Regions from separate parts of the Escherichia fergusonii ATCC 35469 genome, predicted to be linked through region 1. Evidence: predicted binding sites of a transcription regulator. Region 1 holds the regulator's gene; each other region holds the start of a gene.
What was found. The regulator LexA, encoded in region 1, represses DNA repair genes until DNA is damaged. The targets are predictions, from matches to a motif close to TNCTGTATGTACATACAGNA.

Region 1 (3,191 bases):
TGGGGTTACTGCGGTGTAAGTCGAGATAGTCGTGAAACAGCTTGATCGACTCTTCTTTTGGCGTGTAATAAGTGAACACGCGTGGACCGCCGTGAATAAAGACATAGCGAGGCAGCAGCGTACCGTCGATCTCCAGTGGATCTAACGGGTCAGGGAGATCGTGCGCCAGACACTGGGCACGTAGGGTCAGCAAATCCGCTTTTGAGTTGTACGGTAAAACGTACATAATTGGACGAGAGGTATCGAGCCCCAGTTCCGGGGCAGGATCTGCCGGAATAGACTTGCTTTTTACCAGGATGCTTAATGGTAAATTCAGTAATTTGTAGTAAATTCGTGGCCAGCCGGACATAAACGATGTAAAGCCTCTGGTTAATAATGCAAATGCGCCGCAAGGATAGCAGAAAGTCGGTTGAAATTCTGTTGTATCCCTTCAACCTTCGCGTCGCGTTGTTGTCACCCGAATTACACGGGTAAACAGTTCTTTTTTATTGACGCTAATAAAGCAAAAAGGTTCTTTCAATGGCCAATAATACCACTGGATTCACCCGGATTATCAAAGCAGCAGGCTATTCCTGGAAAGGTTTTCGTGCTGCATGGGTTAATGAAGCAGCATTTCGCCAGGAGAGCGTCGCTGTATTGCTAGGCGTGGTCATCGCCTGCTGGCTGGATGTCGATGCGATTACCCGCGTATTATTAATTGGTTCAGTAATGCTGGTGATGATTGTCGAAATCCTTAACAGTGCGATCGAAGCAGTGGTTGACCGCATTGGTTCTGAATATCACGAACTTTCCGGGCGAGCCAAAGATATGGGGTCTGCCGCCGTTTTACTTTCTATTATCGTCGCACTGATAACCTGGGGCATCCTGTTGTGGTCGCATTTCCGATAATGCTTCCAGATTTCGCTAAAACTCTCGTTTATCGTGTATTTTGTGATTCCAAATTCGCCTTTCGCTGTATATACTCACAGCATAACTGTATATACACCCAGGGGGCGAAATGAAAGCGTTAACGGTCAGGCAGCAAGAGGTGTTTGATCTCATTCGGGATCACATCAGCCAGACAGGTATGCCACCGACGCGTGCGGAAATTGCGCAGCGCTTGGGGTTTCGTTCCCCAAACGCTGCTGAAGAACATCTGAAGGCGCTGGCACGTAAAGGTGTCATTGAAATTGTTTCTGGTGCTTCGCGTGGTATCCGACTGTTGCAGGAAGAAGAAGAGGGGCTGCCGCTGGTTGGGCGTGTAGCTGCTGGTGAACCACTTCTGGCACAACAGCATATTGAAGGCCATTATCAGGTCGATCCTTCTCTCTTTAAACCCAATGCGGACTTCTTACTTCGCGTTAGCGGCATGTCGATGAAAGACATTGGTATTATGGACGGCGACCTGCTGGCAGTACATAAAACACAGGACGTACGTAATGGCCAGGTCGTTGTGGCGCGTATTGATGACGAAGTTACCGTTAAGCGTTTGAAAAAACAGGGTAACAAAGTCGAACTCCTGCCAGAAAACAGTGAATTCAAACCTATTGTTGTCGATCTTCGTCAACAGAATTTCACTATTGAAGGTCTGGCTGTAGGCGTAATTCGCAACGGCGACTGGCTGTAATCAAGCTTTTAATACCGCGATGCATCAGGCATCGCGGTCTGTTTTTCACTTCTTCTCATCAGGCTTGTCTGCATGGCATTCCTTACCTCATCTGATAAAGCACTCTGGCATCTTGCCTTACCCATGATCTTCTCCAATATCACCGTCCCGTTACTGGGTCTGGTCGATACGGCAGTTATTGGTCATCTTGATAGTCCGGTTTATTTGGGCGGTGTGGCTGTAGGGGCAACGGCGACCAGCTTTCTCTTTATGTTGCTGTTGTTTTTGCGTATGAGCACCACCGGTCTTACCGCCCAGGCTTATGGTGCAAAAAATCCTCAGGCTTTAGCACGAGCACTGGTGCAACCGCTGTTGCTGGCATTAGGGGCTGGAGCATTAATTGCTCTGTTACGCACACCGATAATCGCTCTTGCTTTACATATTGTCGGTGGCAGTGAGGCTGTACTGGAACAGGCACGACGCTTTCTGGAAATCCGTTGGTTAAGTGCTCCGGCATCACTGGCTAATCTGGTATTACTTGGCTGGTTACTTGGCGTGCAATATGCCCGTGCGCCGGTTGTTCTGCTGGTGGTCGGTAATATCCTCAACATTGTGCTCGATATCTGGCTGGTGATGGGGCTTCATATGAACGTGCAGGGCGCGGCGCTGGCGACGGTTATTGCGGAATATGCAACATTGCTGATTGGTCTGCTAATGGTGCGTAAAATCCTCAAACTACGCGGTATCTCCGGTGAAATGCTGAAAACAGCCTGGCGAGGCAACTTCCGCCGCCTGCTGGCACTTAACCGCGATATCATGCTGCGTTCGTTATTGTTACAACTCTGTTTTGGCGCAATAACGGTTCTTGGCGCGCGACTGGGAAGTGACATTATCGCCGTCAACGCGGTCCTGATGACGCTACTCACCTTTACCGCCTATGCGCTGGATGGTTTTGCCTACGCGGTTGAAGCGCATTCAGGTCAGGCGTACGGTGCACGCGACGGGAGCCAGCTACTGGAGGTCTGGCGTGCAGCGTGCCGCCAGTCGGGGATCGTAGCGTTGCTGTTTTCTGTGATTTATTTGCTGGCGGGTGAACATATCATTGCCTTACTGACCTCGTTAACCCAGATCCAACAACTGGCCGATCATTATCTTTTCTGGCAAGTCATTTTGCCGCTGGTGGGGGTCTGGTGTTATCTGCTGGATGGCATGTTTATTGGTGCAACACGCGCCGCCGAAATGCGCAATAGTATGGCGGTCGCAGCAGCAGGATTCGCGCTTACGTTACTGACCTTACCGTGGCTGGGTAATCATGGTTTGTGGCTGGCATTAACCGTATTTTTGGCACTGCGAGGGCTTTCTCTGGCTTATATCTGGCGTCGTCACTGGTGTAATGGCACTTGGTTTGCAGAAACGTGATGGTTAAAAATTCTGATAAATAATTCTGATTCCAGATTCCTGACTACACTTAATCTCACGTTCAGCAGAAAACATAGCGATGTTGGACGCGACACTCTCGCTATTCACAACCTAACGATGAGGACTTGAATATGAATAAAGACGAAGTCGGCGGTAACTGGAAACAGTTGAAAGGTAAAGTGAAAGA
Region 2 (3,191 bases), 1.7 Mb from region 1:
GGTAAGCCCATTGCAGGTAACACAATCAGTGCAGCAAAGGTTGCACCACCACCAACACCAGCAACACCCGCAGAACTCACGGTCACGATACCTACCAGAGTCGCAATCCACATCGGATCCAGCGGATTAATACCAACAGTCGGAGCAACCATCACTGCCAGCATTGCCGGATAAAGCCCGGCACAACCGTTTTGACCGATGGTGGCACCGAATGAGGCCGCAAAGCTGGCAATTGATTCAGGTACGCCGAGACGACGCGTTTGAGCTTCCACATTCAGGGGAATGGATGCTGCACTGGAGCGGCTGGTGAAGGCAAAAGTCAGCACCGGCCACACTTTACGAAAGTACTTCAGTGGGCTTACCCCATTGATACCCAGCAGAAGACCATGTACAGCAAACATAATCACCAGGCCAAGGTAAGAGGCAACAACAAAGCTGCCAAGCTTAATGATGTCCTGCAAGTTTGAACCTGCGACGACTTTGGTCATCAAGGCAAGAACACCGTAAGGGGTGAGTTGCATAACCAAACGCACCAGTTTCATCACCCAGCTTTGTAGGGTATCGATCGCCGTTAACACACGCTCACCTTTTGGTGCGTCATCTTTTAGCAATTTAAGTGCTGCAACACCAAGGAATGCGGCGAAGATAACCACGCTGATGATCGAGGTTGGATTCGCGCCTGTCAGATCAGCAAACGGGTTTTTAGGAATAAAAGAAAGCACCAGCTGTGGCACGCTGAGGTCGGCAACTTTACCTACATAATTACTTTCAATCGCGTTAAGGCGCGCGGTTTCTGCGCCACCCTGCACCAGACCTTCTGCGGTCAGACCAAACAGGTTGGTGACCAGCACACCGACCAGTGCAGCAATCAGCGTGGTAAACAGCAGCGTACCAATGGTCAGGAAGCTGATTTTGCCCAGTTGTGAGGCATTATGCAGACGAGCAACAGCACTGAGAATTGAAGCAAATACCAGTGGCATAACGATCATTTGCAGTAACTGAACGTAACCGTTGCCCACAATGTTGAACCACTGTACTGAGTCTTTTAACACCTGGCTGTCTGAACCATAAATGGTATGCAGGGCAAGACCAAACACCACGCCCATGACCAGACCCACCAGCACTTTTTTTGCCAGACTCCACTGTTTGTGACGGGCTTGCGCCAGCACAAACAGCAGAGCGACGAACACAACAATGTTCGCAATTAATGGAAAATTCATCCCCGTTCTCCTGATATTTTTATGTGAATCGCCCGACAAGACGATTCTGTTGGCGTCAGATTATCAGAACTGTGACCCGGCTCTTATATTCAAATGGAATTGTTTATTCCAAAACTGATGGTATCGACTGCTTAGTAGTCAATTTGATGGTTAATCAGACGATTAAATTGCAATTGCAGCGTATTGATCATCTGTGATGACCAGCGAACGGCACTATTTTCTGGCAGTGTGTGAGGCATCCACACTGACCAGACAAACAATGCCATGCAGAGAAAACGCTCCAGTTGGTTACCTTTTTGCGGCACCAGAATCGGAAAACGAAAACGCCAACGGCAGGGCCAGAGCAGGGGAACTCCGGCAGGTGTCAGCATATCAGCCAGAATATGACTCAGATAACCTAATACCATTCCTTGCAGGGCATCTGCAGGAACCACCCAGGTTTCAGGTACTTTCAAATAAAAGGTGGTCAGTAACGCAAAAACAGCCAACAGACTGTGGGTAAATCCCCGGTGTCCGAAAGCGCGTGCGATGGGCTTAGATATCCATTTAAGGCGCTGACCTAAAAACGACTTCGGATGATCGATGTCGGGCAGTAAACAGGTCAGAATTGCGGAAGGAATAATGTGCCACCAGTCACCCTGTGCAAGCACGGGCGTAAGTTCGGCATTTTTGGCAAATACCGCGCAAGCTATAGAAAAAAGGAGGTGACCTTCCGCCGTCATGATAAAACTCACTAAACTGTCAATTCATACAGTATAGGATTTTTATACAGTGCAAGGAAGTAGTGACGGTGTAACTGTTTGTCAAAAAATGGTGAGCAATTCAGCAGTTAAACCGGAAGCGTAAAAATTATGGGCAATGAAGCATTGCCCATAATAATTCAGCCGCGAAGATGATGAATATTTAGCTCTTCTAATGAGGCGAGTTTGACGTTTGCCAGTACAAAACGGGGATCATCGAAATCGTGTTGCGCCGGAACGACGATGGAGCGCATACGAGCCGCTTTTGACGCGATCATCCCATTCACCGAATCTTCCAGAGCGACACAATTGAGTGAATCAACGCCCAGTTTAGCTGCGCAGTCGAGATAAACCTGTGGATGTGGCTTGCTGTAGGGCAGTTTTTCTGCGGATGCCAGTGCATCGAAGCTGTCACGCAGATTAAACATCGTCAGCACCTTTTCCAGCATATGTAACGGAGACGCAGAAGCGAGTCCCACCTTCATTCCTTGTTCTTTACATAATGCGATAGCCTCATGCACGCCAGGCATCAGTGGTTGGGTTTCTTCAATCAACGAAATCGCACGTGAAATGACGCGATCAACAACTTCTTGCCGGTTTGGCCCGATCCACGGCTGGTGGGAATACCAAAGATCAACCACCATATCGATGCGCAGGCCAAGTGTATCAGGCAGCTCATGCCGACGGCTGATATCAACACCAAGGCTGGCCATGACGTCCAGTTCAGCGCGATCCCACAGCGGTTCAGAGTCGATAAGTAATCCGTCCATATCAAAAATTGCGGCCAGAATCTGGCGTGGGGTTGACATTACAACCTCTCCTTTTGAACTTAAAATGTAAGGTATTCAGTATTGCTGATGAATCGTTGCTTATCATACCGTCTTTAAAGATCGGGCGAAAACAGTTATCAACAGGTAGACTAAGAGCAAAACGACACGTCTTAATCAAGGGGAACACATGACGTATCAACAGGCTGGACGCATCGCTGTCTTAAAAAGGATTCTTGGTTGGGTCATTTTTATACCGGCGCTCGTTTCCACATTGATCTCTGCATTAAAATTTATGAATGCAAAAACCGTCGAGCAGGAAGGCATTAATGCCGTAATGCTCGACTTTACCCATGTCATGATCGACATGATGCGTGTTAACACACCTTTCCTGAATCTCTTCTGGTACAATTCGCCAACCCCAGACTTTCATAACAGTATGAATATTATGTTCTGGGTGATAT
Region 3 (3,191 bases), 470 kb from region 1:
CTGCATTATGGGCAGTGCGCACCAGCGTCTGAAAGATCTGCATCCGGAGCTGGAAGTGATTGGTACTAACGCCGAAGATGCGGTGCCGCATTATCTGCGTAAGCTCTATTTATCGTAATCGTTCTTTATTTAGTCAGTTGTCAACCTGATACTTCGCTACAATGGATACCCGATAAACAAAGAGACATCCATTGTGGCGCTACTTATCATCACCACGATTCTGTGGGCCTTCTCCTTTAGCTTTTATGGCGAGTACCTTGCGGGGCACGTCGATAGCTATTTTGCAGTGCTGGTGCGCGTTGGCCTGGCGGCACTGGTTTTTCTGCCGTTTCTGCGTACCCGTGGCAATAGCCTGAAAACGGTCGGCCTGTATATGCTGGTGGGCGCGATGCAGCTTGGCGTGATGTATATGCTGAGTTTTCGCGCCTATCTCTACCTGACGGTCTCCGAACTGTTGCTGTTCACCGTACTGACTCCGCTCTACATCACGCTGATTTATGACATCATGAGTAAGCGCCGTCTGCGCTGGGGCTATGCTTTTAGCGCCTTGTTGGCGGTGATTGGTGCCGGGATTATTCGCTATGATCAGGTCACCGACCACTTCTGGACCGGCCTGTTGCTGGTGCAACTCTCCAATATCACTTTTGCCATCGGCATGGTGGGCTACAAACGCCTGATGGAAACTCGCCCGATGCCGCAGCATAACGCCTTTGCGTGGTTCTATCTTGGCGCGTTCCTGGTGGCGGTGATTGCATGGTTCTTGCTGGGAAATGCGCAGAAAATGCCGCAAACCATGCTGCAATGGGGCATTCTGGTGTTTCTTGGCGTGGTGGCTTCCGGTATTGGCTACTTTATGTGGAACTACGGCGCGACTCAGGTGGACGCCGGAACGCTGGGCATTATGAATAATATGCACGTTCCGGCAGGGCTGCTGGTTAACCTGGCTATCTGGCACCAACAGCCGCACTGGCCAACGTTTATTACAGGCGCGATGGTGATCCTGGCCTCACTGTGGGTACATCGTAAGTGGGTCGCTCCGCGCTCTTCACAAACGGCAGATGATCGCAGGCGTGATTGCGCGCTGAGCGAATAAACGCTTCTGTAATCGGCTGACGCTGCTCGCCATCGCGCACGGCGGCGTACAGTCGGCTCCACAATCCTTCGCCCAGGGTTTTGGTTACGACCAGACCCTGGCGCTCAAAACTCTCCACCACCCAGTGCGGCAGGGCGGCAATACCCATCCGCGCGGCAACCATCTGAATCAACAACAAGGTGTTATCGACGCTTTTCAGCGACGGGCTAACGCCTGCTGGCTGAAGAAAATGGCGCCAGACATCCAGTCGGCTACGCTGCACCGGATAAATCAACAGCGTTTCGCTGGCGAGGTCTTCCGGCGTGATTCGCGTTTTCGCCGCCAGTGGATGGTCAGGTGCTAACACCAGACGCACTTCATAATCGAACATCGGCGAATAATGCAGGCCACTGCGCGGCAGAATATCGGAGGTCATCACCAGATCCAGCTCGCCCTGCTGCAATGCAGGCTGCGGGTCAAACGTTACGCCTGATTTAAAATCCATCTCCACCTGCGGCCAGTTCTTATGGAAATTTTCTAACGCGGGCGTCAGCCACTGAATACAGCTATGGCATTCAATAGCAATGCGCAGGCGCGTCTGCTGCGGTTCATTGCAGGCTTGCAGTGCCTGGCTGATTTGCGGCAGCACCTGATTCGCCAGTTGCAACAGGATTTCTCCCTGCGGTGTAAACCGAAGCGGCTGGCTTTTACGCACAAATAGCCGGAAGCCAAGGCGTTGTTCCAGATCGCTAAACTGGTGAGACAGGGCGGATTGCGTTTGATGCAACGTCGCCGCAGCGGCTGCGAGTGAGCCGCAGTTCCGCAACGCTTGTAGCGTTTTCAGGTGTTTTACTTCGATCATGAAAGTCCTTCACTTCGGCATGAATAATTTGCGCTTGAGGAATATACAGTAACCGCCAATTATGGATGTGTAAACATCTGGACGGCTAAATACTAAAAATTCCATAAGGGGCATATAATGACAATTCTTAATCACACCCTCGGTTTCCCTCGCGTTGGCCTGCGTCGCGAGCTGAAAAAAGCGCAAGAGAGTTATTGGGCGGGGAACTCCACGCGTGAAGAACTGCTGGCGGTAGGGCGTGAACTGCGTGCTCGTCACTGGGATCAACAAAAGCAAGCAGGTATCGACCTGCTGCCGGTGGGTGATTTTGCCTGGTACGATCATGTCCTGACCACCAGCCTGCTGCTGGGTAACGTTCCGGCGCGTCACCAGAACAAAGATGGTTCGGTAGATATCGACACCCTGTTCCGTATTGGTCGTGGACGTGCACCGACTGGCGAACCTGCGGCGGCAGCGGAAATGACCAAATGGTTTAATACCAACTATCACTACATGGTGCCGGAGTTCGTTAAAGGCCAACAGTTCAAACTGACCTGGACGCAGCTGCTGGAGGAAGTGGACGAGGCGCTGGCGCTGGGCCACAAGGTCAAGCCCGTGCTGCTGGGGCCGGTTACCTACCTGTGGCTGGGTAAAGTGAAAGGTGAACAGTTTGATCGCCTGAGCCTGCTGAACGACATTCTGCCGGTTTATCAGCAAGTGTTGGCAGAACTGGCAAAACGTGGCATTGAGTGGGTACAGATCGACGAACCGGCTCTGGTACTGGAACTGCCGCAGGCGTGGCTGGACGCCTATAAACCCGCTTACGACGCGCTCCAGGGCCAGGTGAAACTGCTGCTGACTACCTATTTTGAAGGCGTAACGCCAAATCTCGACACCATTACTGCGCTGCCTGTTCAGGGTCTGCATGTCGATCTCGTACATGGTAAAGATGACGTTGCTGAACTGCACAAGCGTCTGCCTTCTGACTGGCTGCTATCTGCTGGTCTTATCAATGGTCGTAACGTCTGGCGCGCCGATCTTACCGAGAAATATGCGCAAATTAAGGACATTGTCGGCAAACGCGATTTGTGGGTGGCATCTTCCTGCTCATTGCTGCACAGCCCTATCGACCTGAGTGTTGAAACGCGTCTTGATGCGGAAGTGAAAAGCTGGTTTGCCTTCGCTCTGCAAAAATGCCATGAACTGGCATTGCTGCGCGATGCGCTGAACAGTGGTGATACGGCAGCTCTGGCAGAGTGGAGTGCTCCGATTCAGGCG
Region 4 (3,191 bases), 1.5 Mb from region 1:
TCTGGAGTGATGGCCCATTCAACACCACCTGCGAATACCGGAGAAACGCCGGTATCGTGGTTTTTCTCAGATTCACCAGTCACGTTGTTGTGAGCTTTGGTGTCTGCACGCCAAACCATACCACCCAGACGAGTATAGATGTCCAGGTCGTCAGTGATTGGGTAACCCAGTTTAGCGGTCAGTTGAACGCCCTGAGCTTTGTATGCACCGTTTTCAACGCTGCCTTTGTACGGCATACGACCTAACCAGTCGTAACCCATTTCAAAGCCAACATACGGGTTAACCTGGTAACCACCAAAAGCACCAGCGCCCAGTTGGTTTTCATGGGTCGGGCCATTGTTGTCGATGAAACCAGTGTCATGGTACTGGGACCAGCCCAGTTTAGCACCGGTGTACCAGGTGTTATCTTTCGGAGCGGCCTGCGCTACGGTAGCGAAACCAGCCAGTGCCACTGCAATCGCGATAGCTGTCTTTTTCATTTTTTGCGCCTCGTTATCATCCAAAATACGCCATGAATATCTCCAACGAGATAACACGGTTAAATCCTTCACCGGGGGTATCTGCTCAATTGTTACTCTGCCGATAGATTCGGCTTATGCCGAGCACCCCTGGCGATGTAAAGTCTACAACGTAGTTGAAAACTTACAAGTGTGAACTCTGTCAGGCATATGAAAAAAAAAGGCTTGTGTACACAATATTTAACATTTTAGATGTCAAAGGCAACTATGGTTGAAGGCAGAAACCGCTTCCGACAGGCGTTCACACGGGAAATATGTTGCTCATCAACATAGAGAGAGCAAATGAAAAAAGATTCCAGGATTAATCCTAATTTTACTTAATGATACAAATTAGAATGAATTTTTAACCCGGAAAGTTGTCTCGTGGCATGTGTCCGGGCACTGACTGGACGCATAATAAACCCCATCGCATTCCCTTCATTAGCTGCATTAACCAGTTCCGCATGTTCTTCTTCGGTTAATTCTTCGGCAAGCCAGCCGATAACCACACTGTAATTCCCGGTACGTAAAGCGCGAATCATTGATTCAACAGTATGGCACGGAGAAAGCTGATTGATTTGCATAACTTTGCTCAAGGGTAATCCAGAAGCCTGGACCCATTCACGGCTTAGTTTTTGCTGGGGTGTTAACCATAGCTGCCAGCGTGATTGCTGACCGAGTTGTTGCAGGAGCGGTAAAAGCAGTAATTGCGTCATCATAGGCTGATCTTCACGATAGACCACTTCACTGATAAGTCCTGCTGTAGTGTTTGTCGTGGCGACACGCGCAGTATTATTTACCGCAGTGGAAAACGAAGAAGAACGATTTGCATATCCTGAAGTGTACATAATCAATCCAGCCCTGTGAGTCACTGTATGAATATACAGTACATCTGGAGAGGGTAAAGATCAACCTTATTTTCGGAAAGCGCCTCGCATTTTTTATCAATAGTTAGCATAAAAATTAAAATCATCTTGCCCCGTGATAATAAGTTGCCTATTTTCGTAATTAACGGATCCGTTAGCGCAAATCATTTACTTACATTATGATTTAAAAGGATTTTTATGAAAAATCTATCCTATGATCGGATCTATAAATCACAAGAATATTTAGCATCCCTGGGCAGGGTGAACTATCGGTCTCTGTTTGGGAGTTACAGCTTAACTATCAGCGATACCGTGTTTGCGATGGTGGCTGATGGTGAGTTATATCTGCGCGCCTGTGAACAAAGCGTCCAGTATTGCGTCAAACATACCCCCCGCTGGTTAACGTTTATGAAAAAAGGGCGGTTGGTCATGCTGAACTATTACCGGGTAGATGAAAGTTTGTGGCAGGACCAGCAGCAATTAATTCGCCTGTCGCGTTATTCGCTGGATGCAGCTCTTAAAGAGAAGAAGAGCCTTGGCAGGAAGTATCGCTTAAGAGATCTGCCTAACATTACTTATCATCTTGAGTCGTTGCTCAATGAGGCGGGTATTAAAGATGTCAGCACGTTGCGTATTTTGGGGGCAAAAATGTGCTGGTTAAGGTTAAAGCAGATGAATCAGCACATTACCGTGAAAATACTCTATTTGCTGGAAGGCGCGGTGCAGGATATTCATGAAGCAGCGCTCCCGGTGGTCCGTCGCCAGGAGCTTGCTGTATGGGTGGAGTCTCTTACGCCAGATCTGGCGTTGCTGGCGTCATTTGATTAATCTTGCGCTGCAAACGACCAATTTCCGGCAACATCGCAATAAGTAAACCAATTTGTTGAACTACCAGAGGCTCTTTACTGTCCTGGTGTGGGTCAAGTTGGGAAATGCGTTGCTTAAGATCTTCCAGCGCCTGATTCACACGGATATCGTCAGCAGGTTGATGATGAAGCGCATCATCAACGTAGCACACGGCATCATCCAGAAACGCCAGCACATCAGGGTTCGTTAATTTTTCCCGATGTGCGCCTAATGCAGAAATGTAGCTGGTAAATGTATGGTTGAGGCAGAGTAACCGGAATGCTGCCTCACGAATTTGCGGCGTTACATCAGGCTCGCTGGACATATTAGAAACCACGGACGCCAGTTCTGCATCGCGATTATGAGCATCTCTACGGGCTACACGATATGCCAGTCGGTTATCTCTCCCCTGATGATATTGCTCGAGGATCGCATCCAGATAACGGCAGTTTGCATCTGTAGCGCGCTCAAGAACACGCGGGAGATTGCGAAACCGCCAGTCTGGCCAAATGAAACTTACCGCAGCCCAGGCAATTGCACAGCCAATAAGCGTATCGATTACACGTGGCAGGGCCACTTCAAACCCTTCACCCAGCAAGTTAAAGCACAACAGTACCAGCAAGGTAATAAACATGGTCGCATGGGCATACTGCACATTGCGAAAAGCAAAAAACAGGACGCCAGTGATCACCAGTAATACAAGTTGCCCTTCCAGTGACGGTACAAACCATAAAATGGGCAAACCAATCGCTACACCAACCAGCGTACCGATAATTCTCAACGTTAACCGATGTCGTGTAGCGTTATAGTTTGGCTGGCAAACAAACAAACTGGTCAGCAGGATCCAGTATCCATGGTTCATACCGGTGATCTGGATGATGCCATAGCCAACACAAAGGACCAGCGACATACGGATAGCATGGCGAAAAAGTGCTGATTCTGGTGAAAAATTACGACGCAGCCGTAACCAGATATCACTCAG

Region 2: the regulator LexA is predicted to act here: its motif matches at 1,957-1,976, upstream of EFER_RS06760 (metal-dependent hydrolase).
Region 3: the regulator LexA is predicted to act here: its motif matches at 1,966-1,985, upstream of metR (HTH-type transcriptional regulator MetR).
Region 4: the regulator LexA is predicted to act here: its motif matches at 1,367-1,386, upstream of sulA (SOS-induced cell division inhibitor SulA).

The regions. Positions count from the first base shown of each region.
Region 1 is NC_011740.1:4,234,145-4,237,335, forward strand. It holds gene plsB (glycerol-3-phosphate 1-O-acyltransferase PlsB) at 1-349, opposite strand, end outside; gene EFER_RS20615 (diacylglycerol kinase) at 520-888, shown strand; gene lexA (transcriptional repressor LexA) at 998-1,606, shown strand; gene dinF (MATE family efflux transporter DinF) at 1,679-3,004, shown strand; gene EFER_RS20630 (CsbD family protein) at 3,136-3,191, shown strand, end outside.
Region 2 is NC_011740.1:1,374,151-1,377,341, forward strand. It holds gene tcyP (cystine/sulfocysteine:cation symporter) at 1-1,220, opposite strand, end outside; gene EFER_RS06760 (metal-dependent hydrolase) at 1,352-1,942, opposite strand; gene hxpB (hexitol phosphatase HxpB) at 2,101-2,769, opposite strand; gene EFER_RS06770 (YniB family protein) at 2,918-3,191, shown strand, end outside.
Region 3 is NC_011740.1:3,764,238-3,767,428, reverse strand. It holds gene yigL (sugar/pyridoxal phosphate phosphatase YigL) at 1-118, shown strand, start outside; gene bioP (biotin transporter) at 194-1,093, shown strand; gene metR (HTH-type transcriptional regulator MetR) at 981-1,934, opposite strand; gene metE (5-methyltetrahydropteroyltriglutamate--homocysteine S-methyltransferase) at 2,052-3,191, shown strand, end outside.
Region 4 is NC_011740.1:1,139,698-1,142,888, forward strand. It holds gene ompA (porin OmpA) at 1-479, opposite strand, end outside; gene sulA (SOS-induced cell division inhibitor SulA) at 836-1,345, opposite strand; gene EFER_RS05565 (TfoX/Sxy family DNA transformation protein) at 1,562-2,191, shown strand; gene yccS (YccS family putative transporter) at 2,154-3,191, opposite strand, start outside.